Regions from separate parts of the Xenorhabdus littoralis genome, predicted to be linked through region 1. Evidence: predicted binding sites of a transcription regulator. Region 1 holds the regulator's gene; the other holds the start of a gene.
The links. Region 1 encodes sigma-54, which starts transcription at its own class of promoters, with help from an activator protein. Its sites were predicted from a motif close to GTTGGCACANNTTTCGCTNT; they were not measured.
Positions count from the first base shown of each region.

Region 1 (15,663 bases):
GCCAAAAACCTGACCGCCATCAACTTCGCTGATTCCGATAAATTGCACATCGGGGATTATGCCGTTGCAATTGGTAACCCATTTGGATTGGGACAAACCGTCACATCGGGGATCATTTCCGCGTTGGGTCGCAGTGGCCTGAATTTAGAAGGCTTGGAAAACTTTATCCAGACCGATGCCTCTATTAACCGGGGTAACTCTGGTGGTGCATTGATTAACCTGAAAGGGGAATTGGTCGGTATTAACACCGCTATCATCGCACCGGGCGGCGGTAACGTCGGTATCGGTTTTGCCATCCCAAGTAACATGGCTAAAAACCTTGCCTCACAGCTCATTACCAATGGGGAAGTCAAACGCGGCATACTCGGCATCAAAGGTACTGAGATGACAGCCGATATTGCTCAGGCACTCAACATTGATGCACAGCAAGGGGCATTTGTCAGCGAAGTTATTCCTAAAACAGCGGCAGCGAAAGCCGGTATTAAGCCCGGGGATGTGCTGGTTTCCTTTGACGGCAAGAAAATTAACAGCTTCGCTGAATTGCGGGCGAAGGTAGGCACAACAGCACCAGGGAAAGAGGTCAAAATTGGCCTGCTGCGTAAAGGAAGACCTCTCGAAGTCAGCGTGATATTAGAGAACAACGAGGAGCAAGCAACCAAAGCAGAAAAACTGAGCATTGCCATGCAGGGTGCAACGTTGAGTAATGGTACAGAGAAAAGCACCCAAGGCATAAAAGTGGATGCAATTGCTCTGAATTCACCTGCTGCAATGTCTGGTTTGCAGAAAAATGACCTTATTGTCGGTGCCAATAATGTCCGTGTGCGGAGTATCAAAGAACTGAGCAAAGTTCTTGAAGATAAGTCGTCTATTGTCGCACTGAACATTTTACGTGGTGACAGTAATGTTTATCTGTTACTAAATAACAATTGATCAATTAAGTATAAAAACGCGGCCTATACCCAATGAATTTCAGGAGGCAGCGCGACGGCAAAGGAGCTAATCCCCAAACTCTATGTTTATAGCGATGTAACTGGAGTAAGTGACCGGAGCCAGCAAAGCCGCAACTTGCAAGACTATGGGTATATTACAGACACAGTACGATACTGTGTCTGTTCACTTCTATGCTATTCTTCTTTCAATCGTCATTTATTACTGAATAATGTCATGCTGATCAAGTTATTACGCTCTATACTGATAGGTTTATTAATTGCAGGCATTTTGTTGATTGCCATCCCTTCGCTGCGGCCCAGTGGCTTAGAAAATATCCTGAGCAATAATGACAGCGATAAAGTTTACAGTTACAGCCAAGGAGTTCGGCGGGCAGCACCAGCGGTAGTCAATATCTATAGCAGCAGCATGGGTAGTTTTTCCCATGAAAGCCGGGAACTCCATCCCTTGGGTTCTGGCGTCATTATGAGTGAGCAGGGTTATATTCTCACGAATAAACACGTCATCAATAAAGCCGGCTCTATTATTGTCGCACTACAAGACGGCCGTTTTTATGAGGCTCTGGTCGTCGGCTCAGATGGCCCGACCGATTTGTCTGTCTTAAAAATTAACGCGACAAACCTTCCCGTCATCCCGATCAATACTAAGCGAATAGCTCATGTCGGAGATGTCGTGTTGGCAATCGGTAATCCATACAATTTAGGGCAAACCATCACCCAAGGTATTATCAGCGCAACAGGACGCGTTGGCCTCAGCCCGACCCGTCGCCAGAATTTCCTGCAAACAGATGCATCAATAAATCAGGGCAACTCTGGCGGGGCTTTAGTCAATACGTTGGGAGAATTGGTCGGTATCAATACGCTGACATTTGATAAATCAGAATTTGGTACAACTCCTGAAGGGCTGGGATTTGCCATTCCAACAAAACTGGCGACGACAATCATGAAAAAATTGATCCGTGACGGACGGGTCATCAGGGGATATATAGGCATTACCGCAAGAGAACTCCCCCATATCCGCTCATCGGGCAGTAATATCAATCAGATTCAGGGCATGAGAGTTTTTCAAATTGCACCGGATGGCCCTGCCGAAAAAGCCGGTATTAAGGTGGGAGATATTATTACCAACGTCAATCATAAACCCGCCATTTCACCCACTGAAACGATGGATCAAGTGGCTGAGATCCGGCCGGGCAGCGTTGTTCCTGTCACTGTGCTGCGTGATAGTACTTCCCTCACGCTTGAGGTTACGATTGATGAGTTTGATGGTTACTAAAACTATTTCTCACGATGTTAATTTCCCTCGCCCATATGGGCGAGGGAAGAAATTAATTTTGCTTAGTTAGTTGACTTAATACGTTCAATACTCGCACCAAGACCACGCAGCTTATCTTCAATGTGCTCGTAACCCCGGTCAATATGATAGATACGGTCTACCACTGTGGTTCCTTCGGCAATACAGCCTGCCAATACTAAACTTGCAGAGGCCCGCAGATCAGTCGCCATCACTTGAGCGCCAGATAATTTCTCAACACCGTGACACAGCACCGTATTGCTCTCAATTTCTGCTCTTCCGCCCATACGAATCAGCTCAGGAATGTGCATGAAGCGATTTTCAAAGATGGTTTCAGTAATCATGCCTGCACCATCCGCAACCATATTCAACAGACTGAATTGCGCCTGCATGTCCGTCGGGAAACCCGGATGTGGTGCTGTGCGGAATGTCACCGCTTTAGGTCTCTGTCCGTGCATATCAAGGCTAATCCAGTCTTCGCCTACCTTGATATCCGCTCCCGCTTCACGCAATTTAGCTAAAACAGCATCAAGTGTATCCGGTTTCGCATGGTGACAAATCACTTTGCCACGGGAAATCGCTGCCGCCACTAAGAAAGTGCCTGTTTCGATACGATCAGGCAGTACACGATGAACACCACCGCCCAGACGCTCAACACCTTCAATGACAATACGATCCGAGCCTGCTCCGCTGATTTTGGCCCCCAATGTGTTGAGGAAATTAGCGGTATCTTCAATTTCAGGCTCACGCGCGGCGTTTTCAATAATAGTCGTGCCTTCAGCCAGGGTCGCTGCGGTCATGATAGTGACTGTCGCCCCGACACTGACTTTATCCATGACGATACTTGCACCTTTCAGGCGACCCTCTACCGATGCTTTGACATAACCTTCATCCAGCACAATTTTCGCACCAAGCTGCTCCAGTCCGGAAATATGGAGATCGACAGGACGGGCACCGATGGCACAACCACCCGGCAAAGAAACCTGTCCCTGACCGAAACGTGCCACCAATGGCCCCAATGCCCAGATGGAAGCCCGCATCGTTTTAACTAATTCATAAGGGGCGCAATATTCGTTGACGCCACTGGCATCAACAAAAACAGAACCATTGCGTTCCACTTTTGTTCCCAAACGATTGAGCAGCTTGATAGTCGTCTCAATGTCTTTCAATTCAGGAACATTCTGTAATTCAACAGGTTCTTCCGCCAACAGCGCTGCGAACATAATTGGTAATGCGGCATTTTTTGCCCCGGAGATAGTAACCTCTCCCGATAGGCTGGTAGGCCCTTTCACACGAAATTTATCCATCTGTCATGATTCTCTTGTTTAATTCAAAGTGTGCTGTTCGCGGCGAGACAAACAGCCTCAAAATCCCTGAAGCTTGCGATCACGCTGCCACTGTGCTGGTGTATAGGCCTTGATTGACAAAGCATGAATGCGATTATCCGCAATGTATTCCATCAGCGGTGCGTAAACAGCTTGCTGTTGTTTGACACGGCTCAGGCCATCAAAAATTTCACCAACCACAATTACCTGAAAATGGCTGCCATCACCGCTAACGATAGCTTCATCAAGTGCCAGATTTTTCATCAGCACTTGTTTAATTTCATCAATATCCATAAATTGCTCACAATCGTCGTTAGAAAATAATATTAGAAAATAATAGTAGACGCCTATCCTAATGGAATCCAGACGACTCTTAAACCAAGAAAAACGCCCTTGTAAGGCATCGTCTTACAAGGGCGCGGATTATCTAACGGTGGAACTACGCTTTAGGCTGACTATCGTCTAAGAGATTTTGCAAGCCGTATAAGTCTATCAGTGTCTTAAGACGTTCTCCCACGCCTGAAAGTGTCAATGTCCTGCCACTTTGTTGCCACTCTCCTTTCAGCCGGACAAACAGAGCCAGTCCGGTAGTATCCACACGATTAAGCTGAGATACCTCAATATTATCGACTCCCGCCAGTGCACTCTCTTTTTGTTGCCAAAGAGGAAGTAAGCTGTCGCGATCCAATGTGCCTTTCAGAAACAACGTATTGTCAACTTTCTCCCAACTTACTGTTTCCTTAATCGCTGTTTCCTTAATCGCTGTTTCTTTGTCGGCTATTTCTTCGCTGACTATGTTGCTATCAACAGGACTTTTTTCCATATCACTTTTTCTTTTCTAATGTGATAGGCGCTTTCGCACTGAGAGCCAATTGTTCAGTCAATCCATCAATACCTTTCTGGCGCAGGATATCCACCCATTCATTTTGCTTGGTCGTGATCATACTCACGCCTTCTGCAATCATGTCGTAAGCCTGCCAGTGACCCGTTTTGGTGTTTTTACGCCATTGAAAATCCAAACGAACGGGGGGCTGCCCATTAGAGTCAGTAATGGTGACGCGGATAGCCACTATCGTTTTATCGTCTAATGGCTGTTCTGGTGCGATCTGGTAATTCTGACCATGATACATAGCCAGCGCCTGACCATATGCCTGCTCCAGATAGGACTCAAACGCCTTGAAATAAGCGTCACGCTGCGCAGGTGTCGCTTCTTTGTAGTAAGGCCCCAGAACCAAAGCACCGGCATATTTGATCTGCACATAAGGCAGCAGTTCCTGACGAACAATTTGGCGCAAGACTTCTGGATTCGCCTGAATCTGAGGTTGATCATTCGTCAAGCGGGTGAAGGTTTTTTCCGCCGCATCTTTCATCAGTGCGTAAGGGTCGGTTTGATCTGTAGCGCCGGCCAATGGCGCAACCACCAGCAACGCAACCATAAGTAATCGCTTAAACATCATTTTTATTTCTCCTAAGCAGTGGATTGCTGGTTAGTATGCTTGCCCGGGTGCAGACGCGGATTTTTCCTGGCTTCCGCCGCTACTCTTATACAAGAACTGACCAATCAAGTCTTCAAGTACCATAGCAGGCTTGGTGTCTTCAATGCGATCGCCATCTTTTAAGATGGAAGTCCCCAAATCAGGATCATCAAACCCGAGATTAAGTGCAATATATTGCTCACCCAGCAGTCCTGACGTTCGGATGGAAAGCGAGCTGGTACTTGAAATATTGTCGTATTGTTTGAAAATATCCAATTCAACCTGAGGTGTATAAGTTTTGTGATCAAGCCAGATTTTTTCCACGCGTCCAATCACTACTCCCCCCACTTTCACGGGTGAACGCACTTTCAGCCCACCCACATTATCAAATGCAGCATATATACGATAAGTTTGCTGGCTGCCGAAGGATCGGATATCCGCAACTTTCAGGCATAAAAAAATGATTGCCGCTAACGCAATCAAGATAAAAGCTCCAACCCAAATTTCATTTTTCTTGCTTTGCATCGACTTAGTTCCCAAACATCAGTGCTGTCAGCACAAAATCCAAACCCAATACCGCCAATGACGCATGAACTACTGTACGCGTCGTCGCCCTGCTGATCCCTTCTGACGTTGGGATAGCGTCATAACCATTGAACAGTGCAACCCATGTGACCGTGATGGCAAAAGCAACACTCTTGAGAAAACAATTGAGTAAATCTTTTTGCCAATCTACCGCAGATTGCATGGATGACCAGAAAAAGCCCGCATCAATGCCTTTCCAATCCACCCCGACTATTGCACCGCCCAAAATCCCAACAGCGACAAAGATCAAAGACAATAAAGGCATACTAATAAAGCCCGCCCAGAAACGAGGGGCAATAACACGGCGTAACGGATCAACCGCCATCATTTCCAAACTGGAAATCTGTTCTGTCGCTTTCATCAAACCAATTTCAGCGGTCAAAGCTGACCCTGCCCGCCCTGCAAACAGCAGAGCGGTCACCACCGGCCCCAGCTCACGCAGCAGTGATAACGCAACCATCATGCCGAGGCTGCCTTCTGCACTAAATGTTGTTAAAACCAGATAGCCCTGCAATGACAGAACCATTCCGATAAACAGCCCTGATACCACAATGATTAACAGTGATTGGACACCTACACTATAAAGCTGCTGACGCAAGAGTATCCATTGCTTGGCAGGCTCCGGCTTACCTATGATTGCATTGAACAGCATGAAGCCCGCGCGACCGAATGAAGCCGCAGCTTCAATTGTCCGCCTGCCCATCGCAGCCAATGCACGTGTTAACATCAACATTCCATTATCCTAATAACTCAGTTTTATAATCCCCGGCAGGGAAACGGAAAGGTACTGGCCCATCAGCGATACCATCAAGAAACTGTCGTACCCGCTGATCCTGATTCGCTCTCAACTGTTCCGGCGTACCTTCTGCAATAACTTTCTGCTCAGCCACAATATAGGCATAATCAGCAATACTCAGCACTTCAGGCACATCGTGGGAAACCACAACACACGTAACACCCAGCGCATGATTAAGTTCATCGATCAACTTAACTAAGATCCCCATTGTGATAGGGTCTTGACCAACAAACGGCTCATCAAACATGATTAAATCAGGATCGAGTGCAATGGCCCTTGCCAGTGCCGCTCGCCTTGCCATACCGCCGGATAATTCCGATGGCATCAATTGCGCAGCACCACGCAACCCTACCGCTTCCAATTTCATCATCACGGTAGTATGAATCAACTCTTCAGGCAGTTGGGTATGCTCACGCAAGGGAAAAGCCACATTGTCAAAAACGTTCAAATCTGTGAACAATGCGCCTGACTGAAATAACATGCTCATTTTCTTGCGGGCAGCATAAAGTTGCGGACGGGACAATGCCGGAATATTATCACCATCAAACCAGATTTCACCGCGCTCAGGACGAATTTGCCCCCCAATCAAACGCAGCAGGGTCGTTTTTCCTATACCGGAAGGTCCCATGATGGCGGTAACTTTTCCTTTCGGGACAGTCAGATTAATATCAGCAAAAATCGGGCGCTGGCCTCGGGTAAAATACATTCCGCAGATCTCAATGAGATTTGCTGTTTGTTGACTCATTATTGATAGCCTCTAACCGTTAATCGAACTGTCTTAACTACGATAACCCGTCTATACCCGCCGTCTTTCAAGTGACTGCTTTATTAGCTGCATTTTGAAATCTATTGGGTATATATTTAAATAATCCGTGGTGCATACTACAAAAAAACTGCCCAATTTGCGTTAGCAAAGTTCCGACAAATTTTACTTTTTACCTCTCGACCGTCAGAATGTATAAGTTTAGCTGAATAAACATTTCATGTTTAAAAATCAACCTTTATTAGCATTATGCTCGGAATAAATTTTATTTAAGGGACACTCCATGTTTCTGACTATTGTACTGCTCATTACTGGTTTGATTTTACTGGTGTATGCTTCCGACAGATTAGTTTATGGTGCTGCGGTTTTTGCCCGCTCCCTGAAAATCCCCCCCTTTATTATCGGCCTGATAATCATGGGGATCGGAACATCACTTCCAGAACTGATGGTATCTATCACAGCAACTTTAGACGGTTCGCCGGACATGGCCGTGGGCAATGCAATTGGTTCCAATATTACTAATCTGCTGCTGATTACAGGAGCGGCAGCGTTCATTAGACCTATTACCGTAAAATCAGAAATCCTGCGGCATGAAGTCCCTTGGATGTTGTTGATTACCGCATTTGCAGGATATCTGTTATCCAATAACTACCTGAGTCGTCTGGATGGGAGTCTCCTGTTGCTTTCTGCTCTCTTGTTTATCGCCCTGATGATCAAGATGACAGCTTTATCCCAACATAATGGTGTGGACAGTTACACTCAGGAACGAAATTCAGAATTACCGGTCGAAGGCAACAATGGGATTGCTCTTCTCTGGGTCGTCTTGGGATTAATTATCCTGCCCATTGCCACCCGCATGGTGATTGATAATGCAGCCGCCATCGCGCGTATTTATGGTATAAGTGAACTGGTCATTGGACTGACAATCCTTGCCGTGGGCACCAGTCTGCCAGAACTCGCAACGGCCATTGCTGCCGCGATAAAAGGTGAGAATGACATGGCAATGGGAAACATCGTCGGCTCAAATGTTTTCAATGCGACTCTCGTTCTGGGTATCCCTGCCATACTTTCTCCCAGCGCCATTTCACCGAATGCGTTTTCCCGGGATTTTTGGGTCATGATGGCAGCTAGTGTACTATTCACGATATTCTGTCTGGGAAGAAAACATCGATTGAACCGATTAAACGGCATCCTGTTATTAGGCTGTTTTATCACTTATTTTGTCGTACTTTTTATTTCTAATTATTACGGTACTGAATAACAGCACCGAATGACAGTATTTAGCCATTACCGATTAAGTGGGAAAAGAGTGGAAAAAGAAGGATGGAAAGTAGAAATGCCTAAAATCGATTTTCAGCAAGCAGGTAAACAAGTATTACACATCGAACTCGACGGGCTGACAAGTCTCGAACAGTACATCAATGATGATTTTAGCCAAGCCTGCGAACTCATGTTCAGTTGTGAAGGAAGAGTCATTGTTATGGGGATGGGCAAATCCGGTCATATCGGACGAAAAATTGCCGCGACATTTGCCAGTACCGGGACTCCTTCTTTCTTTGTCCATCCGGGCGAGGCCAGTCATGGCGATCTTGGCATGGTGACCCCCAAAGACATCGTGCTGGCAATCTCTAATTCTGGTGAATCGAATGAAATTCTGGCTCTGATTCCCGTGCTCAAGCGCCAGAAAGTCGCCTTAATCTGCATGACAAATAATCGCAGCAGCAGCATGGGAAAAGCAGCCGATATCCATTTATGCATTAAAACTTCACAAGAAGCCTGCCCATTGGGACTGGCACCGACGACCAGTACAACCGCAACGCTCGTCATGGGGGATGCCCTGGCCATTGCCCTCTTGCAGGCCCGGGGTTTTACTGCCGAAGATTTCGCACTCTCCCATCCCGGAGGCGCACTCGGGCGTAAGCTTCTCTTGCTGACCAGTGACTTGATGAGCACCGGTGATGACATTCCCCACGTTCCCAAAACTGCAACACTGCGTGAAGCTTTATTGGAAATCACCCGTAAAAAACTGGGAATGACAGTCATCTGTGATGATGACATGCAAATTAACGGAATTTTTACTGATGGGGATTTGCGCCGTGTTTTCGATATGGGTATCGATTTAAACAATGCAAAAATTTCTGATGTCATGACCGCAGGCGGCATTCGTATCAAACCCAATACGCTGGCTGTTGATGCCCTGAACCTGATGCAATCACGTCATATTACGTCCCTGCTGGTGACAGAAGGGGACAAATTACTTGGTGTATTACATATGCACGACCTTTTACAGGCCGGAGTTGTATAAACCTTAAGAGAATTTCTTAATGAATCAAAAAGAGTATCTGGATACCTGTTACGGGCCTGTTGACAAAGATATTATCGAAAAAGCCAGTAAAATCCGTCTGCTGATTTGTGATGTGGATGGCGTTATGTCTGACGGACTGATCTATATGGGCAATAAAGGTGAGGAACTGAAAGCATTTAATGTTCGTGATGGTTATGGCATTCGTTGCTTAATCACTTCCGGTATTGAAGTTGCCATCATTACCGGACGGAAAGCAAAACTGCTGGAAAACCGCGCAGAAACATTAGGTATTACATATCTTTACCAAGGTCAGAGCGATAAGATTTTGGCGTATCAGGAACTGTTGGATAAACTAGCGTTACAGCCAGATCAAGTCGCTTATATTGGTGATGACCTTATTGACTGGCCTGTTATGGCAAAAGTTGGATTATCTGTTGCAGTTGCTGATGCCCATCCAATACTGTTGCCAAAAGCAGACTACATAACTCGGATTGCCGGTGGTCGTGGTGCAGTCAGGGAGCTTTGTGATTTGGTGCTCTTCGCGCAGAATAAGCTGGAAGATGCCAAAGGGTTATCCATCTAAATTAATATTGAAAAAAGAATGAGAAAACTTCAATCCTGGCTGATCGCAATACTGGTACTGATCGCACTCGCGCTGATTGGCTGGAATTTATCGAATGTAAACGACGATACCTCATCGCCCATTGTGGATGACGGTTATCCCACTTATCAGACACAAAAAGCCATTAATTTCGTCTATGATCCGGAAGGTAAGTTGGTTTACAAACTGGTCGCTGATGATGTCAAAAGCTATACAGAGACAAAAATAACTTGGTTTACCAAACCTGTATTGACAACATTTGCTCCCGACAGCACAACCGGAGCCACAGAACCGACATGGACAGTGCGAGCCAATAAAGCCAAACTGACCAATGATCAAATGCTCTATTTGTATGGGGATGTCCAATTAGACAGCCTGAACGATGCGTCACAATTGCAGAAGATCACGACAGACAATGCGACCGTCAACCTCACAACGCAAGATATCGCATCCGATGATCAGGTCACTATTACTGGCATCGATCTGAAATCTGTTGGTATGAAAATGCGCGGCAATCTGAGAGACAAAACTGCTGAATTGATTGAAAAGGTGACCACTCGCTATGAGATTCCACATGAACAACCTAATCCGTAATACCGTTATTGCCAGTACATTATTTAGTACATTGTTTGCCGTCAGCCTTCCCGCGCTGGCCTTGAAAGAAGATTCAAAGAAACCCATAACCATCGACTCCTCAAGACAGTCTCTGGATTTAACAGGAAACGTTGCCACATTTACGGATAATGTTATCGTAAAGCAAGGTTCGATTGATATTCGGGCTGATAAAGTCGTTGTTACGCGTCCGGAAGGGGACTCGAAGAAAACCGTTATCGAAGCCTACGGCAATCCGGCCACTTTCTATCAAATGCTGGATGACGGGAAACCCATTAAAGGGCATTCATCCAAAATGCGCTATGAAATGGATAAAGAACTGATCACACTGACGGATAATGCCTATCTTGAACAACTAGACAGTAATATCAAGGGCGATAGGATCACTTACCTTGTTCCGACCCAGCAAATGGAAGCCTTTAGTGATAAAGGTAAACGTGTTACTACCGTTCTGTTACCTTCCCAGCTTCAGGAAAAAGGCTCGAGCGCTCAGGGTACTGATACCCACAAAGCTGACGTTCAAAAAACTGACGTACAAAAGAAGAGTAAATAACGAGTTATGGCAATACTAAACGCAGAAAATCTGGCAAAAACATATAAGGGCCGTAAGGTCGTTGAAGACGTCAGTCTGAAAGTGAATTCAGGAGAGATTGTCGGATTGCTCGGTCCCAATGGCGCAGGCAAGACGACGACTTTCTACATGGTAGTCGGTATTGTCCCGCGTGATGCAGGCACCATTACCATTAATGAAGAAGACATCAGCCTGTTGCCCCTGCATGAACGTGCCCGCCGTGGCATAGGCTACCTGCCGCAGGAAGCCTCTATTTTCCGTCGCCTGAGTGTATTCGACAATTTGATGGCTGTTCTTGAAATCCGTAAAGATCTGAATCAGGAACAACGGAAAATACGGGCAGAAGAGCTGATGGAAGAGTTCCACATCGCTCACCTGCGTGACAATCTTGGACAATCGCTTTCCGGTGGTGAACGCCGTCGTGTAGAAATCGCCCGGGCGCTGGCAGCCGATCCGAAGTTCATCTTATTGGATGAACCTTTTGCCGGCGTTGACCCGATATCTGTACTGGATATCAAAAAGATCATTCAACATCTGCGGGATTGCGGGTTAGGTGTACTTATCACTGACCACAATGTCCGTGAAACATTGGATGTCTGTGAACGCGCCTATATCGTCAGTCAGGGTCACTTGATTGCTCATGGCACTCCTGATGACATACTGAACAACGAACAGGTCAAACGCGTCTATCTGGGTGAAGGCTTCCGCCTTTAATGCTCATTTTTCTGTCAGGCGCAATTCAAGGAACCATTCCAGCCAGATTATTCCGGCTAGGTTAAGGAAAAAGCGGTAACACTATGAAGCAAAGTTTGCAACTCAGGATCAGTCAACAATTGACGATGACGCCCCAGCTCCAGCAAGCTATCCGTTTGTTGCAACTTTCTACACTTGAGCTTCAGCAGGAGATCCAACTGGCCCTGGAAACCAACCCGCTGCTTGAACAGGATGAACTGCATCATGAAGTGGAGAATCAGGAACTTCCTCATACCGAGACGGAAATGATGGATACCCGTGAAGCGCTTGAACAGAAAAATATGCCTGATGAGTTGCCACTGGATACCAGTTGGGATGAAATCTATACCGCTGGCTCATCTTCGGGAACCGGCGGTGATTACAGCGCAGATGATTTTCCCGTTTATCAGGGAGAAACCACGCAGAGTCTGCAAGACTACCTGATGTGGCAAGCCGGATTGACGCCGTTTACCGAAACAGACGCTGCCATTGCCACCTCGATCATTGATGCAATTGATGATACTGGCTACCTGACCGTTTCTACCGAAGAGATCCTCGCCAGCATGGGTGATGATGAGTTAATTTTGGAAGAAGTCGAAGCCGTCCTCAAGCGCATACAACATTTTGATCCCATTGGCGTTGCTACCCGTGATTTACGTGAATGCTTGCTTATCCAGCTTTCAATGCTGCCAGCAGAAACCCCTCACCTGAACGACGCCAGACTCGTTGTAAACAAATACCTTGAGCTACTGGGAAACCGGGACTTCCGTAATTTATTACGTCAGAGCAAATTAAAAGAAAACGCGCTGAAAGCAGCAATTGATATCATTCAATCACTGGAGCCAAAACCGGGATTGGTCGTCAATACCGGTGAATCCGAATATGTTATTCCGGATGTATTGACGCAGAAAATCAATGAAAGCTGGCAAGTCAGACTAAATACCGATAGCATCCCCCGCCTGCGTATCAACCAGCACTATGCAGAATTGGGGCAACAGGCTCATAATGAAAGTGACAGTCTGTTTATTCGCAATAACTTGCAAGATGCCAAGTGGCTGATAAAAAGCCTCGAAAGCCGTAACGAAACGTTATTGAAAGTGGCCAGCTGCATTGTTGAACACCAGCAAGACTTTTTTGAAGATGGTGAGGAGCATATGAAACCACTGGTACTGGCTGATATCGCCTATCAGGTTGACATGCATGAATCCACCATTTCCCGTGTGACGACACAGAAATATCTGTATAGCCCACGAGGGATTTTTGAACTTAAATACTTTTTCTCCAGTCACGTCAGTACCGATAGCGGAGGTGAAGCTTCTTCTACCGCGATACGTGCTCTGGTGAAAAAACTGGTCGCGGCAGAAAACCCGGCCAAGCCACTGAGTGACAGTAAATTAACCAGTATACTGACTGAACAAGGCATTCAAGTGGCGCGTCGAACTGTCGCAAAATATAGAGAGTCGTTATCCATCCCGCCCTCAAACCAACGTAAAAAACTGGTTTGAACAACACAGAGAAGGAAAACACTATGCAACTCAATGTTACAGGCCACAATATTGAAATTACAGATGCACTGCGCAACATCGTGAATACCAAATGCAGCAAGCTGGATCAATATTTCGACAAAATTAATCTCATTCAGGTCATCCTCCGGGTGGAAAAAGTGCAGAAAATCGCCGAAGCCACAGTGCATGTGAATGGCGGTGAGTTGCATGCAACCTCAGAGCATGAAGACATGTATGCGGCAATTGATGGACTGGCAGATAAACTTGCACGTCAATTGACCAAACACAAAAGTAAATTGAGACAACATTAACAGCTTTCAGACAACGGGGCCGTCATAGAATCAATACTGTTCTATACCCGATGGATTTCAAGAGGCGGCATAGCCGATAAAGCGGTATCTTGAAAAATAAAGGGTATATCCAGAAGCGGTTCATCAATACCGGATGCCTCAATCAGGCATCCGGTATAACAAGGCCCTAAGTGAATAAAGAAATGAACAACGAAACAGATTTACCACTAAGTTCAGTACTTTCACCCGAATGTACACGTAACAACGTGCCCTGTTCGAGTAAAAAGCGTGCCTTAGAGATTATCAGCGAGCTGGCATCAAAGCAGCTTGGATTACCGGAAAATATCGTATTCGAAGCCATTCTTTCCCGCGAAAAAGTGGGCACAACCGGCATTGGCAACGGGATTGCGATCCCCCACGGAAAATTGGATAAAGAGTGCTCTGGTAATGCTGTGGGCGTATTTCTACATTTGGAACAACCCATTTCCTTTGATGCCATTGATAATCAACCTGTTGACTTGCTGTTCGCTTTATTGGTGCCATCAGACCAGTGTCAAATCCATTTACACTCACTATCATTAATTGCAAAGCGCCTTGCCGATAAGAGCCTCTGCCGTCGTCTGCGCTCCGCACAGAGTGACGAAGAGTTATATAGAATAATTACTGAATAAATAGCGAAAAACATTTAGGGGAGTCGCCTCATGGTGCTGATGATAGTCAGCGGTCGTTCAGGCTCGGGGAAATCCGTTGCTCTGCGCGCGTTGGAAGATATGGGTTTCTATTGTGTGGATAACCTGCCTGTTGTGTTGCTGCCAGAATTGGCAAACTCACTGGCTGAACGCGATATCTCAGCGGCGGTCAGTATAGATGTCAGAAACATGCCGGAATCGCCGGAGATTTTTGAAGAAGCGCTGACACGATTACCTGACAGCTTTTCGCCACAGCTACTGTTCCTTGATGCGGATCGCAATACCCTGATCCGCCGCTATAGCGATACTCGTCGTCTGCATCCACTATCAAGCAAAAACCTCTCACTGGAAAGTGCGATTGACCAAGAAAGTGATTTACTGGAACCTCTGCGTTCACGTGCAGACCTGATCATCGACACTTCTGAGATGTCCGTCCATGAATTGGCGGAGATGCTCAGGACGAGATTGCTGGGCAAACGCGAGCGTGAGCTGACCATGGTATTTGAATCTTTTGGTTTCAAACATGGCATCCCGATTGACGCAGACTATGTTTTCGATGTGCGTTTCCTGCCAAACCCGCACTGGGATCCTAAATTACGTCCAATGACAGGTTTAGATCGTCCCGTTGCTGCGTTTTTGGATCGCCATACGGAAGTGCATAATTTTATTTATCAGACCCGCAGTTATCTTGAACTTTGGTTGCCGATGCTGGAAACCAACAACCGCAGTTATCTGACTGTCGCTATCGGTTGTACGGGCGGTAAGCACCGTTCTGTCTATGTAGCGGAACAACTGGCAGATTACTTCCGTTCCCGTGGAAAAAACGTGCAATCACGTCACCGCACACTGGAAAAACGCAAATAACCAAATCTAAAATAATTTCAATAACGCAGGCCATAACCGTGACAGTCAAACAGAGACTTGAGATCAAAAACCGGCTCGGAATACATGCCCGGCCTGCGATGAAATTGCATGATCTGGTGCAGCAATTCCAATCGCAAGTCATTCTACGCAACAGTAGCAATATTCAGGCTGAAGCCAGTAGCGTGATCGCCATGCTGATGCTGGATTCAGAACAAGGCAGTTATATTGAGGCCGAAGCTACAGGGCCGGATGAGCAACAAGCATTAGCGGCCATTATCGAACTTTTCAATTCAGGGTTTGACGAGGAAT
Region 1 is NZ_VCDP01000005.1:63,310-78,972, forward strand. It holds gene FE394_RS02000 (Do family serine endopeptidase) at 1-930, shown strand, start outside; gene degS (outer membrane-stress sensor serine endopeptidase DegS) at 1,165-2,223, shown strand; gene murA (UDP-N-acetylglucosamine 1-carboxyvinyltransferase) at 2,286-3,548, opposite strand; gene ibaG (BolA family iron metabolism protein IbaG) at 3,606-3,860, opposite strand; gene mlaB (lipid asymmetry maintenance protein MlaB) at 4,006-4,311, opposite strand; gene mlaC (phospholipid-binding protein MlaC) at 4,391-5,020, opposite strand; gene mlaD (outer membrane lipid asymmetry maintenance protein MlaD) at 5,054-5,566, opposite strand; gene mlaE (lipid asymmetry maintenance ABC transporter permease subunit MlaE) at 5,571-6,353, opposite strand; gene mlaF (phospholipid ABC transporter ATP-binding protein MlaF) at 6,364-7,167, opposite strand; gene FE394_RS02045 (calcium/sodium antiporter) at 7,469-8,446, shown strand; gene kdsD (arabinose-5-phosphate isomerase KdsD) at 8,522-9,490, shown strand; gene kdsC (3-deoxy-manno-octulosonate-8-phosphatase KdsC) at 9,510-10,073, shown strand; gene lptC (LPS export ABC transporter periplasmic protein LptC) at 10,092-10,685, shown strand; gene lptA (lipopolysaccharide ABC transporter substrate-binding protein LptA) at 10,666-11,256, shown strand; gene lptB (LPS export ABC transporter ATP-binding protein) at 11,263-11,988, shown strand; gene rpoN (RNA polymerase factor sigma-54) at 12,072-13,511, shown strand; gene hpf (ribosome hibernation promoting factor) at 13,535-13,822, shown strand; gene ptsN (PTS IIA-like nitrogen regulatory protein PtsN) at 14,005-14,472, shown strand; gene rapZ (RNase adapter RapZ) at 14,503-15,354, shown strand; gene npr (PTS phosphocarrier protein NPr) at 15,393-15,663, shown strand, end outside.

Region 2 (15,663 bases), on a different contig from region 1:
CGCTCAGCGGGAAGGTATTCTGCATCGCAATTTTCAAGGATACACCACACAGGGAGAATGCGATTTACTTGGCATGGGCATCTCGGCCATCAGTATGTTGGGCGACAGTTATGCGCAGAACCAGAAAGACCTGAAAACCTACTATGCGGCGGTGGAAGCGCAAGGCCATGCGTTATGGCGTGGCTTGGTACTGACGCAGGATGACTGCATTCGTCGTGATGTCATCAAAGATTTGATCTGTAACTTCCGACTGAACTTTGCGGATATTGAACAGCGCTATGCACTCAACTTCGCTGATTACTTTGCTGAAGACCTGAAATTATTAGCGCCATTGGCAGAAGATGGATTGGTGGAAGTCACAGAATCGCAGATTCAGGTATCCCCGAAAGGGCGTTTGCTGATCCGTAATATTTGTATGTGCTTTGATAGCTACTTACGTAGTCAGATGCGGCAGCGGCAGTTTTCGCGGGTGATATGAATATCAGAGGGCAGGGTTGAGAATGTTGTCGCATTGTACTAGAATTAAGCAGTATTCAGCATGAGCTGCAACGACGAACAGTGGGTTTTTCTGAAGATGTTCACTGGCGGAGATTTTCACTGACGTAGTGCTGGTATGCCACCAAGATTAATTGGTCCCTCGACGGGGTTAACCTTTAACCTGACAGTCACTTGGGATAGCAAAGCAATTTGTGAAGAGGTGCAGCGGTTTGTTTAGTATGTTAAAGCCCAGCTATCAGTTGGGCTTTAACATATCTAGGGTTTAATCAAATAATTCCAGTCATTTTTCAGAATATCACCTAATATCAACATAAATCTCCGTGATTCCTTTTTTAATTGAGCATTAAGAGGCTCATTGCTTCTGTGATGTGCTGTTTCAACATATAAAAATAAATTTTCATTTTTGACCTTTAGCTTCATGATGATATAAATCCATTTTTGGGGATTGCTTTTGTATTTTTCTTCTAATCTAATTACCTTTCCTTTTAATCGGCTTTCTCTACATATTTTATATGATATATTTACTATTATCTCTAATAGTCTGAAAGTATATTTGTATCTGATTTTATCGAAAGTTCGATGTTCTTTTATCACTTCATTTTCATATTCGGTGATTAAAATAGTGTTATTCTCAGTGTCTTTTATGGCTTTGGTATAACAATGATGACTAAATATAACCCTTACATATAATTCACCTTTTATCTTATTCTTAAAGTTATCACGATATTCATATTTAATGTTTATAGTCTTCGGTGACATATGGGAAAGGTCAAATAATTCTTTTGTTTCCGGATGAGTATAAGTTCTATTATGGTAGACCTGTTCATTCCACCTGTATGTTTTGTGGATCAATTCATAGTTCCCTTTCATTTTTTACTTTTGACTATAAATAATTTTATTTCCATATTCAAACTTTTTGTATTTTTTATTTTTTTATTAAAGTTGAAAGAGTAAATTAATTCTGTAACTTGTTATTGTAATAATAATGGCGTGATTTATTTAAATATTCATTAATAATAATTAAATTATTTCATTATTATCATGAAAATATAATTTCCGGGATAGTAATAAATCAAAAAACAAGTAAGTAAATAATATCAGGACTTATTATTTTTTGTGTGGACGGAAACCATACTGAAAAGTATCCATATGATATAAAGAGGGGAATAATGATAAATAAGATGCCATAGGTTTTTTATCATGAAACCCTCTGTGTTTATTTGTTTTTTAAATATATTTACTCCAACCCCAATTCCTTCAATTTCCGCGTGATTGTATTCCTGCCCCAGCCGAGCAAGCGGGCGGCTTCCTGTTTATGTCCATGGGTATATTTCAGTGCACAATTAAGCAGGGTGCGCTCCAATAATGGCAGAGCATCAGAAAGTAAATCGGTTTTTCCCTCTTTTAAAGCATGTTGTGCCCATTCTGCCAGCAACTCCGACCAATTTTCATATGAGGCAGAAGTAGAGAGAGACGGAAGAATGTTTTCTGCTTGCTCTGGTGCTTGGCTTCCAATCAAATCAGCGGGAAGATCTTGCACCAGCACTTCTTTGCTGGCAGCCATTACCGTCAGCCAACGGCAGACGTTTTCCAACTGGCGGACATTGCCCGACCACGGCAAGCGAGTAAGGGCAAGTTCAGTATCAGGATGCAGCACCTTCGCTTCAACTCCCAGCTCCTTGGCGGTTTGTTGCAGAAAATGGTGCGCCAGACGAGGAATATCTTCAACCCTGTCCCGCAACGGGGGGAGCTGAACACGAATAACATTCAGGCGATGGTAGAGATCTTCCCGAAACTTGCCTTCAGTGACCCGTCGTTCAAGGTTTTGGTGGGTAGCTGCAATAATGCGTACATCAACCTTCACCGGTGCATAGCCGCCGACCCGATAAAACTGCCCTTCAGCCAGCACACGCAGTAAACGGGTCTGGATATCCAGAGGCATATCTCCGATCTCATCTAAAAACAGCGAGCCGCCATTGGCCTGTTCAAAACGCCCGTGGCGCACTTGATTGGCACCCGTAAACGCGCCTTTCTCATGACCAAATAATTCAGACTCAATCAGATCTTTCGGGATGGCAGCCATATTCAGCGCGATAAACGGTGCTGAAGCTCGTGGGCTGTGACGATGCAGGGCGTGGGCAACCAGCTCTTTACCCGTGCCGGATTCCCCATTGATTAGCACACTGATGGAGGAACGTGAAAGCCGGCCGATAATCCGGTAGACCTCCTGCATGGCCGGCGCTTCCCCGATCATGTCTGACACTGATGCTGCGATTTGTGGATTGGCGGAAGATTGATGTTGTTCGCGATAGTGGCTCAGAGCCCGCTCAACCAATGCAACAGTTTCATCAATATCGAAAGGTTTGGGTAAATAATCAAACGCCCCGTGTTGGTAGGCACTGACCGCCGCATCCAGATCAGAATGGGCGGTCATAATGATGACCGGAAGCTGTGGATGGCTTTGTTTTATCTGGTTGAGGAGGCTCAACCCGTCCACGCCGGGCATGCGGATGTCTGACAGAATAACTTCAGGATTATCCTGTAATAGTGCAATCAATACAGCATCGGCATTTTCAAAACTGGTGCACTCAATTCCTGCACCACGCAGCGCCCGTTCAAGCACCCAGCGTATAGAACTGTCATCATCAACGATCCAGACTTTTCCTCGTTGCATCATTGTCATCCTCCACTTTTTGGTCTGTTATTGCTTGATAGGCAGGTAAATGGAGAATTCCGTATGTCCCGGCCAACTGGTGAATTCGATTTTTCCAGCATGCTGGTCAATAAGATTACGGGCTATGGATAGCCCAAGTCCAGTCCCGCCTTCATGCCCGCTGACCATAGGGTAAAAAAGCATATCCTGAATATGGGTAGGAATACCCGGCCCGTTGTCTTCAATATCAATTCTGGCAGCCAGACGATAGCGTTTACCTTGTAAGGTAACCTGAAATGCTGTTCGCGTTCTCAGGGTGATCGTGCCCCCTTTTTTGCCCAGTGCTTGCAGGGCATTACGGGTGATATTCAGCAATACCTGTTCAATTTGGTCAGGATAATGAGCCAGTTCAGGCAAACTGGGATCATAATCTTTAATCAACGTGACATTCGTGGGCATTTCCAGAGAGACTAATTGATAAACCCGTTCGGCAACATGGTGAATGCTCTGGCGGGTTTGGGTTCCCGGATGCTGTGGCCCCAGTAATCGATCAACAAGCGAGCGAAGTCTGTCCGCTTGTTCGATAATGACTTGGGTATACTCCCGTAAGGATGGATCAGGCAGTGCTTTGGCAAGCAATTGTGCGGCTCCCCTCAAACCGCCGAGGGGATTTTTAATTTCATGTGCTAGCCCCCGAACCAATTCCCGCGCAGCCGCTTGCTGTGCTTGTTGAACCTGCTCTTGGTTTAAACGGCGTTGACTGTCCATAGTCGCCATTTCCAGCAAGATAAACTGTTCGGAAATTGGTTGGGCACTGAGCGACATCACATGAGAGTGATTATTGATCACCAGTATGACTTCGTTATCGGTAAAGCCATGACCATTGATCAAACTGGAACGCATCAACCCTGTATCCATTGAGATATAACTAAACAGAATCGGAAGAGGTGTACCGAATAACTTATGTGTGCTTTGCGCCAGAAGCTGCATGGCGGAATGATTGGCGTAACGAATAATCAAATCATTATCCAGCACGAATACACTGTTTATCAGTGAATCGAGAATTTGTTCTGCTTTGGGCAAATCAACCATTGTCATTCAATTCCTGCACTTTTTTGGTGCATTTTAGCCTATTTAAGTCTAATTCGATGTAGCCTTCTGCTCAATATTCGTTATTTCCATTTATATCATCTGATGGTGTTATCACGGATGGCATCCCCCATCGCTGTACTCATAGTGACGAGAAAAGAGCCCATCCGAAGATGGGCCAAATTTTCACGGCAACAAAAAAGGGACAACAGTAATAACATTAGGTGTTTAATCAATAAGGCATTACACGCTGTAATACAGCTCAAACTCCAGAGGATGCGGAGTCATGCGGACACGTTCAATTTCGCCTTTCAATAGGTTGGCATAAGCATCAATGGAATCATCAGTGAAAACCCCGCCGCGTGTCAGGAATTCACGGTCTGCATCCAGTGCAGCCAAGGCTTCTTCCAGAGAAGAAGATACAGTTGGGATCTCCTGTGCTTCTTCCGCAGGCAGGTCATACAGATTTTTATCCATGGCATCACCCGGATGGATTTTATTGATAATGCCATCAAGGCCTGCCATCAACAGAGCAGAAAACGCCAGATAAGGGTTTGCCGCCGGATCAGGGAAACGCACTTCGATACGGCGGGCTTTCGTGCTGGCCACAACCGGGATACGGATTGAAGCAGAGCGGTTACGGGCGGAGTAAGCCAGCATCACGGGTGCTTCAAAGCCGGGCACGAGACGCTTGTACGAGTTCGTTGTTGGGTTAGTGAAGGCATTCAACGCGCGGGCATGCTTGATGATACCGCCGATATAATACAGCGCCATCTCGGACAGACCGCCGTACTTATCACCCGCAAACAAGTTAGTGCCATTTTTGGACAAAGACATATGGCAATGCATCCCGGAGCCGTTATCACCCACTAACGGTTTTGGCATAAATGTGGCAGTTTTGCCATATTTATGGGCAACATTATGCACAACATACTTATAAATCTGAGTCTCATCCGCTTTTTTAGTCATGGTATTGAAACGGGTAGCAACTTCATTTTGTCCGGCAGTGGCAACTTCATGATGGTGGGCTTCAACCACTAATCCCATTTTTTCCATTGTCAGACATATGGCTGAACGCAGGTCTTGAGACGAATCTACCGGAGGGACAGGGAAATACCCTCCTTTGACGCCGGGACGATGGCCTTTGTTACCGTTTTCATAGCGTGTACCGCTGTTCCAGGCAGCTTCTGTATCATCAATATGGTAATAGGAACCAGAGATGGAACTGCCGAAACGGATATCATCGAACAGGAAGAACTCAGGCTCTGGCCCAAATAAGACCGTATCTGCGATATCGCTTGCCCGCAGATAATCTTCTGCGCGTTTTGCAATGGAACGAGGGTCGCGGTCATAACCTTGCATTGTACCGGGTTCCAGAATATCGCAGCGCAGGATGAGCGTGGCATCATGAAAGAAAGGATCAAGCATTGCGGTGCTTGAATCAGGCATTAATACCATGTCGGATTCATTAATTCCTTTCCAGCCACCAATAGATGAACCGTCAAACATTTTTCCATCTTCGAAGAAATCTTCATCAATTTGATGGGCAGGGATGGTGATATGTTGCTCTTTACCTTTGGTATCAGTAAAGCGTAAGTCAATAAACTTCACCTGATGTTCTTCAATCATGGACAAAACATGTTCAACGGACATACTGATTTCTCCTGGTTTGAGTCAGCTTAATAAAACGGGGCAAAAAAGTTGCGGTTCTATCTAAGGATGACTGCGTATCTCTGTACGATCAATTTTTATGAAATTGCTATTGTGAAGAAGAATGCGAAAAGTGTGCCAACTTTTAAAAAACCTTTAATATCAGTGAGTGGAGTTTTTAGGGGGCAAAAAACGAACGATTCAGAGGCGCTGTTTAAAATAAACGCACTAATTTAGTGCATTTTAAAAACACGACCGCACCATTATGGTGCCATATAACGCAGCGAGCAGGAGTATTTATTATAAATAAGGCGCAATCAGATTTTCCCATTCCCGAAAATAACTTCCATACATAACATATGTTCTATTCAGAAATAGTACTTATTCAGAAATAGTACTTACTCAGAAATAGTACTTACGTTGATTGCGCCAGGTAGTTCAGCGTAAATCAGTGATCATAATACTGACACTGTTTTATTTTCTATAATAGGAAATCTTTCCGTCAAGAGCTGAGGTTATAAAGGGATCAACACCTCCTCCCGAAGCGTCTCCCCAAAGTATAAGTCTATCGTCATCAGTCAGACCTACAAATGCTTTTCCTGTGGCATATATAGCTTTTTGAACATCTCTGGGATTAGAACCCCAGCCGCCATACATATCATCTCCCCAGGTTGTGACTGAACCATCTTTGCCTAGTGAAGCGTATGCCGCCGCTGAGCTAGTGACTTGAACGATATTACTTAATGAGCTGGGATAGGGGTCTCTTCCGCCTGCGCTAACGCCAGTTCCATCTATCATAACGTAAGTATTCTTATTACTTGCTATATCCACAATGGGGCTGCCAGGATAAGGGAGCTGGTTAGATGAGTGGTGGCTGTAAACAGTGACTACTCCGCTCTTATCTAAGAAGACGATACCTGTTCCTGTCACCGGATTAAATCCATCCCAATCCACGGGACAGACAACTTGTACGAAATCTCCTGGGTATACTGAATGGGGAATGTAGCTCCTATTATTAGGATCCGTGCTTATCTCAGGTAATAAAAGCTCCCCGTTGCCATTTTCATGCAGGAATATAAAACCAAGCCTTGTGGGTACAATCGCACGAGGATACTGATAATCAATGCCATATGTATAATTAATCCAGCCCCCACCCATATATGCTCCGCTATTCCTTATCCAACATGACGTTGTCGTTTGAGTATTGAAGCCAAAGACAGCATCATCATTTCCGACAAGGATAGTCTTATCAGCTGGTCCCAAATTTGTCCGAATAGGAGGAATCCCAAAGCCCCAAATATTGACGGTTCCGTCAGATTGTAGAGCAATGAAATTCGTCCCACCTGCGGCAACATCAACATACTCAGAAGATTCGGGTGCTATTTCGAAATCGATGTCGTTCGGTATTTTCCAAGCGGATAGTGAACCATCATTTTTCAAGGCGATATAACCGTACGCGCCTGCTGCAACTTTTTTCACATTAGAACCAAGCAACCGGCCTCCTCCTGCTGGAAATATACCTCCCCAGGCATAGAGATCACCATTATTGGCTAACGCAGCAAAACTGGATCTAAAGCGAGCAGGAGTACCGTCTGGTTGACCAGGAACAGGCGTCAGAGTGTAGTCACTATCTGATGTACCCCCATTACTAAAAATATTGATTGGATTGAGTGTGATTGAATGTTGCCCCAACGTCGCTGTGAGTGGTAAGTCGGGTGCATTATCTAAAAAGGATGAGCCGGTAAAAGATTGCCAAGACATGTTAACTTTTGGATTCCCTTCATATTTCCAAGTTACTTCAACGGGTTCCATGGTTTTCTTATCCCATGCAGTAATGCGCTGTGGTCCATAGAGGGCATTGGCCGAAGTATAAAGGGTAGAACGAGCACCCATGAGGATAAAGGATTTGTCGTTACTGGTTGGTGGAGTCACTGTTCCTTTATCAACAAATGTTATAATTGCGACTTCTGATTGGTTAGAAGTAAAATTGGTAAAATGTTGAACGGTATAATACAGCCCATAAATACCATCTGGAATGTCTGATTTGCCCACTTCGGCAATCAAAAATGGATCAGATAACCCGTCTGGATTTTTGACGCTAAAAATCGGAATAGAAATGGAACCAAATGTAAGTTTAATCTCGTCCTTGTCAGCAATACCATAGTATTTTGGGACGTATATTTTAACTGTATCGCCTATTTCAGCTTTATTTATAATACCTTGTTTAGCTTGAGGTAGAGTCGGTTTAGGTAAAGATGTATTGGACATGGTTATTTTCCTCTAATAGAAATTAATTAAAATGCAATATTCTTGATTAATAACTTTGTTTTTTTATAACAAAAGATAATTTTATCTATTACCATAATCTCCTTAAAGAACATTCAGAATATAAATATATCTCTATTTACATGGTTTTTTTAAATCACGATAAACAATCAGGAGGATATGTTCCTGCAACAGCGGTAGAAATTCTGCCTTTCCAAGGTTTAGCCTGGGAATTCTTATCATCATTATCTATATAATATGTCAAGACAATTAACCCAGTATGACAATTTTCATATTCAGAACACCCGGTCAAATGCTTATAAGGAATATTTATTATTGCATCAGCGGTTGTTCCATTAGAATCTGGAATTAAAGGTATATTTCCATATAGATATTTATCAACATTTCTATACCTTGCCGAAATTTGTAAGTGTAACCTTATTTTTGCTCCTAACGAAGGTTTGGTTTTATCATTGGGATCATTAGTTCCTGTAATTTTAACAAACAACCCTGCATCATCTTGATTATTAATATAATTAGACATATTTCTGCAAGTGACAATATTATTCATTTCGATATCAACACAATCTGTATTATCAAAATCATCTATGATGTTAGAATCATCAACACCAAAGCTAGAATAAACAACACATTTATCATAATAAGTTGGAGCAGGATAAGATTCTCCAGTATATGTTAACTCCAAAGGATCGGATATTAAAGAGTTCGCGCTGGAAGGCTGAACGACTTTATAGTAAAAATTAGCAACCTCCCCTACAGGGAAAATATAATAAGGCAATTGTATTTCATATTTCCCTAATTTATCTGTACTTACAAGTGGATAGGGAATTTTCATAACGCCATTAACATAAAATTCGATAGAATCGCTATTTCTTGCACCCTCATACCAGGGTATTAGTGTATTAAAAAGTGTATTTCCTTCGTTATTTAACTGCCCACCATGAAAACCTTCAATTTGTGGATTGGGTAATTTATGTTGTGAGACATTAGGATCACTATTACTAATAATCAACGTATTAGATGAAGGTATTGCACCAGTAACACCATAAACTTGAGAATTAAAGTTTAAAACTAAAGTTTCGTCTTTTTTTGAGTAGACATAGAAAGATAATTTCCCTCTTTCATTTGATAATAAATATATTGAATTATCAGCATTAGGATTGGATGCAGGTTGAATTTCCACAGGGTTAAGCTGATCGGACTGATACAAATTAATTTTTTCCAATTTTCGATCTTCATTTGTACTTATAGTCACAGCAAAGTTGGGAATGAAATTTTTATTTTCGTCTTTAATAATTGTATGTACAAGAGTAAATGATTTTCCATTAGGAGGAATATTTGAACCAGTAGGAACATCCAACGTGGTTCGATCAAATTCTAGCCTCAGTGAATTGTGATCCAATGTCCTAACATTATATTCTATATTCAGAGTAGGAAAGCTACCTGAACTGGATGATGGAACTATTTGAAAACTGGCAACATCACCACTATTGATATCTGACGATACCAGTAACTCAATGACGAACATCCCTTTTTTCCCATTGTCAAAAAGAGTAATATCGGGTATTGAGTTTAATAATTCAATGCCATGATTAGGTTGAATATAAACAGTTGTATCAGAAGGTATTTCATTATCGGATGTTAAAATTACATTAAGGATTAGCTGTTGCCCGATAATAACATTCGATCCAGTAGGTGGAAATGAAATTATATTACTCATTAGAAAACCTCCTTAATTTTTATTATCAAAATGGTTTAATTATATAAACCCTTTTATTTTTTATTTGTTAAAATTAAAACTATATTCAAATAATTTTAATTATCATGCAAAGGGTTCTGTGCTTATATATCCATTCCACACCCCGCCATAGATAACATCTATATCAGCATCATTTCCTATTTGATAGTCAAAAGCAATTTTACCATCATCACCATTTGTGTATCCAAAAACCCCTTTCAAATAATTATTATCTATTCCGATGAACAGTGTTGCAGTATCTCCTCCTATTTCATCTGGGTGTGTTGGCATTAAACCAGAAAAAGTTTGTGTGAAATTTTTGTTGCTCGATTGAATATATAAATTTAATGTTATTGAAGATCCAAAAGGTACTTTATTTGTATCATTAGGATCATTGGTGCCTTTAATTTTAATAAATAAACCTTCGTTATGTGGGTTACTTGCATGTTCAGCTAGATACCCATCATTAATAACATCATGTTGTTCTATAAGGACGTGACCACTGGAATATATCTCACAGGTTTCATATGCTCTGTTAGCGCCATCCCAGGGTTGATTGGGTTTTCCTTTATAAACTAAATCCATATAAGAGGATTTAGCTGATATTATGTCACCTGAATTTCTGATAACAACATAATAAAATTTTGAATGTACATTTTCTTCAAATATAGCATAAGGTAAAGCAATTGAATAACTACCTAAATTATTGTTATCAACCTGAATAGAACGTCTGATGTATTTATCATTAGCAAAAAATAATATGGAGTCTCCATTTTTAACAACAGGGTTTTTTTCTATTTTAACGAAGAAATTATATTCTCCATTTGATTTGAAATCACCTCCCCAAAAATTAATGATCTCTGGTTGATCAAATTCGATATCCATATTCTCCAGTGTATTATCAACAACGTATAGGATATCATTTGCAGCAACTATATTTGTAGAATCAATGACCAGTGAGTATAAATGAAGAATGATAGGTAATGATGAAAAAGGATGAATAAAGAACAATATATTTCCTTGACTATCCGTATCTACAAAAAAACCTTCATGTCCATCTTGCTGATGTAAATTAATTTCTGTTGTATTATCTCTATCATAAATCTTAACTTTTTCTAGATTATTTTTTAATGCAGAAAATATGAATACACGTAATTTTGGAATAGGGACACCATTCGTATTTTTAACTGTCGCAGTGACTTTAGTAAATATTTTATTGTTTTTATTCTGTGGATCAGTGGAAAATGATAAGAATGGTGATTCAATGTTTAATTTTAATGATTCTTCATATATTTTATCTACATTGCTTATGTCCATGTTCTTTCCTCTTAATTAAAAAATTAATTTAGTTTATAATATAATTAGATAACTGTTCCACAATAGAGATGCATTCAGATGATGATTCCTCGCTTCCTTAGTTGTAGAGAGCAAGGAAATTATTCACGATATTTAAAATATTATTTAATCATCATCTATAATGATAATAAAAAACGCAAAATTATATCCTGATTTCTTGTAGGTAAGATGAGTTTTATAAAAAATACACTTACATTCCACATTTATAATTATGTTATTCCGGTACTGTACTAATGTACCCTGTCCAAACCTTCCCATATTTTATTTCTTTTTCTATAGAAACTTCATAGTCAAACCAGATGTTTCCAGATCCTCCATTAGGATAGTCTTTAACATTAACAAGAATATCATAATCAATATGAAAAACTGCCTTTGCATACCCATCATTATCTAATGTTGTTGGTATTTTTTGTGGTTTAGGGCTATATTCGAAGTTTTTATTTTCTGATTCGACATATACAGTCAATGTGACTTTAGAACCTAATGGTACATTTGTTTTTGAATCATTAGAACCTAAAATGACAACAAATAACCCAGTATTTGGACGAGCAGTGTTAAATAGATAATTTTTTATACTATCATAACTAATAGTAGTGACTTGAGGTATATAGTGTGTTTCAACTTCAGGACTGAGATAAAGGCTGGTATAAACTATACAGGGGTCATAATCCCGTTTTACTTTATCTGATGGCTTGTATATTGCGCCGCCCGCATAAGTTACTGGTAGTGACTGAGAGACTTTTGCAGCCACACCAGATTCATAGATGGCCATATAGGAAAACTCAGTAGGGGTATTTAAATGAAACATATTATAAGGTAATGAGAAGGAATAGTTACTTAAACCTAGTTCTTCATCTGGATTTTTTATATTAAAATAATGGCCACTAAAAATTTTATTTTTATCTATATTATCTCTCTTAGTGAAAAATAATAAGTAATCACCTGGTGCTGCTTTGTGATAATGTTCTACGGCAACAGTAAAATTAGTACCCCCATCTGATCTTAAAGGAGGGCTGAAATATCCTAAAATATTAGGCCAATTTATAGTGTCAAGAGGATTAACAGGTTTGGGATTAATAATAAAAAGAGGCGAATTAGCCGCTATTGGCGGAGTGACTCCAGAGATTATAGCTCCCAAATTAAGAACAGTTGAAAGTGTCTGTTGTGGAAAAATTTTAAAAGAGATTTTTCCTGTATCATCAGAACTTACCAATACTCCCTGATCTGGGCCAATGACTTGTAGTAGAAGTTTAGTTGTCGGATCTTTGTCATCATAAATATTAACTGCCTGCAATTTTTTTGCTAAATGTACTTCTGTTATTAAAATATATGCTGAAGGTATTATCCCACTGTCGCCTTTTAGCACTGTATTGACTGATGTAGATAATTTTCCATTGGGAGGAAAGTTTTCTGCATCAGGAGACTCTAAATATGGTTTTTCAATGTGGAGAGCTAGTGATTCGTTGCTGATTGTCCTAGCTGTCGCTGTATACGTTATTTGCTCGTGAGTGTAATCTTCTGTTATCGTATATGTAACAGGATCATTATCATTTACTTTTGTATTACTGTCTTTATTTTTCACAATTAAAAAAACAGACAATGTGTATATGTAATCATTGTCACTAGAATTTTTGGTCATTGGAACGGACGTGGTAATTGGATCTCCGCTATTTGTATCGTATATAGTCAGATTTTCCACACCTGAAAATGTAATGTTAGGCAGAGTGACGAGAGCACTTTGGGTGATATAAGAAAGTTCAAGCGGGATGACCTGCCCGATGATAAGACTTATATTATCGGGTAATGATGTCGTAATTTTATTATAATTAATAGCGGTCATTTTATTACCTTATATAAATTGTTACTATTTGGTAGGGTTATTTTTATTTCAATGTTATATTTTATTAAAAGTAAAATCTAATGAAAGTTTTTTATCACTTGATAGGTTTTTTATATCACCAGGGTAAATATAATTAATTGTAATATTATTAATCCGCAAATGAGTGGTTAAGTATTACTGTAAATTATTTATACAATGTATTGGTCATTTAATTATATGTATGGATTTTTTATTGATGTTTGCTTTATAATATTCAATCCTTTAATTTAATAAAAACCTCATTTCACTATCATTAAGACAATAATATAATTAACTAATAAAATACATATTTAACTTGTTATGAAAAATGTATGTATATTGGTGCTATCAGTGATATGATTCCCTTCAAGTTTTATAATCTTATTTTTATTCTAATATATTTGAAAATATAAACTTTTACCCATGAATGAACTTATCTGAGTAATTTAATTTCAACCTAAAGTGAAACCTATTTGAACATAATCCATTAATATAGTTATATTATTCTGGTCTTGTATCAATGTACCCATACCAAACTTTTCCATATTGAGGATTTCCATCCTTAATAAAGGAATAATCAACGGAAAGAGTCCCAGGACCTCCTCCTTCACCAATATAGGGTAAAACATTAACAATATCACCGTAGGGAATATTAAAGTATAATAATGGGTCGTTATTAGGACCTGAACCTGTATTTGGCATGGTTTTTGTTGGCAGACTTTTTGAGAAATTTTTATTTTCTGATTCTACATAGAACGTGACTGTGACTTGAGAACCCGGTGGTACTTGTGTTTTTGAGGTGCTAGAGCCTGGTACGACAACAAACAACCCTGTATTTGGATGATTATTTTTATTACTTTGGTAGAGTTTGATGGCCTCAATACCAAAGGGAACTCCTTGACCTAAAATATGCCGGTCGCCTGGATCGAGATAAGTACTCGTATAAACGGTGCAATAATCATAATTCCGTTTTACCCTGTTTGAGGGTTCATTTGTTCCTGTTCCTTCATAAGTGACTTCTAATGGCTGAGAGACTTTTGCTCCCACGCCCAATTCATATACGGCCATATAAGAGAATTTAGTTGGAACACCTACTTCAAACATGCCATAAGGCAATACATAATGGAAATTTCCTAAACCAAGATCTATCTTGGCATCTTTTACTCTAAAAAAATGTTCACTGTAAACCTTCTTATTATTCTTTGTCGTTTGAGTGAAAAATAATATATAGTCGCCTGAATCTGCATTCTCATAATGATCTATGGCAACTCTAAAATTGTTTAATCCATCAGATGTTAAAGGTATTGAATACCCTCCAATATTAGGTCTAGGTATAGTTTTGAGATAGGGAACAGGCTCTAGGTTAATAATAAAAATCGGGGTATCAGCAATTATTGGGTCAGTGACTCCAGAGATCATAGAGCTTAAATCAAGCACAGTTGAAACCGTCTTTTGTGGATAAATTTTAAAAGAAACTTTGCCTTTATCATCAGAACTGAGTAATATTCCCTGATTTTCGCCAATGGATTGCAGTGGAAGTTGAGTGATAGGATTTTTGTCATCATAAATATTAATGGCCTGTAATTTTTTTTGTAGAAATTTATCGACTATAAAAATATATCCTGATTTTATCGGACCACTGTCACCTTGTAGTGTGGTAGTGACTGATGTTGACAATGTTCCATTTGGGGGAAGGTTTGGTGAACTGGGTGATTCTAAAAAGGGGGTATCAATGGTAAGCAGTAATGACTGATTGTGAATAGTCCTTGCAGTCGCTTGTCTGGTTAATATATCGCTATTTTGATCAGAGGTAATGGTATATGTAATTGTATCTTTATCTTTTATTTTGGGGTTGTTATCTTTATTTTGCACAATTAAATAAACACACAATGTGTATATGTGATCATTACCACTCAAACTTTTTGTCATCGGAACGGGTGTGGTAATTGGATCTCCATGAGTTGTAGATATCGTAATGTTTGTCAGACCTGAAAATGTAATATTTGGTGCAGTTAGTAAAGCATCCGGATTTATATAAGAAAGTTCAAGCGGGATGACTTGCCCGATGATAAGACTTATATTATCGGGTAATGATACGGTAATTTTATTATAAACGGTATTATTCATTTTATCACCTCTTGTATAAATTATTATGTGAATCCAAGATTAATTAATAATGTTGTTTTTTAATATTAAATATTGTAAAAAATATTTATTTTAACATGGGGTTTTATGGCAAAAATATACTTTTATACTGAATTTAGATATTATCACACTGTGATAATGCACCTTTCCTAAATTTTCATATCATAAAAATTATTTAATTTGGTAATTAAAAATGTGAATTTACCGTTACCTATATTAACTTTTTACTATCATATATGGTTATTTATAAGAGAATCAGTCAATTTTAAACGTATCTTACTTGCTATAAAAATATACGATTATATTATGAGTAGACTGATTCCCTTCATGTTTATAAGCTTTTCCTGTAGTCTTTTTATTTAAAAATATTTGAAAATTTAAATTTCTTAT
Region 2 is NZ_VCDP01000079.1:3,301-18,963, forward strand. It holds gene hemN (oxygen-independent coproporphyrinogen III oxidase) at 1-478, shown strand, start outside; gene FE394_RS16635 (hypothetical protein) at 754-1,350, opposite strand; gene glnG (nitrogen regulation protein NR(I)) at 1,736-3,172, opposite strand; gene glnL (nitrogen regulation protein NR(II)) at 3,200-4,249, opposite strand; gene glnA (glutamate--ammonia ligase) at 4,484-5,893, opposite strand; gene FE394_RS16655 (RCC1 domain-containing protein) at 6,365-8,158, opposite strand; gene FE394_RS16660 (hypothetical protein) at 8,313-9,896, opposite strand; gene FE394_RS16665 (hypothetical protein) at 9,999-11,231, opposite strand; gene FE394_RS16670 (hypothetical protein) at 11,485-13,110, opposite strand; gene FE394_RS16675 (hypothetical protein) at 13,630-15,255, opposite strand.
Region 2: a site for sigma-54 is predicted at 6,014-6,033, ahead of glnA (glutamate--ammonia ligase). Genes of this name have one in related genera too.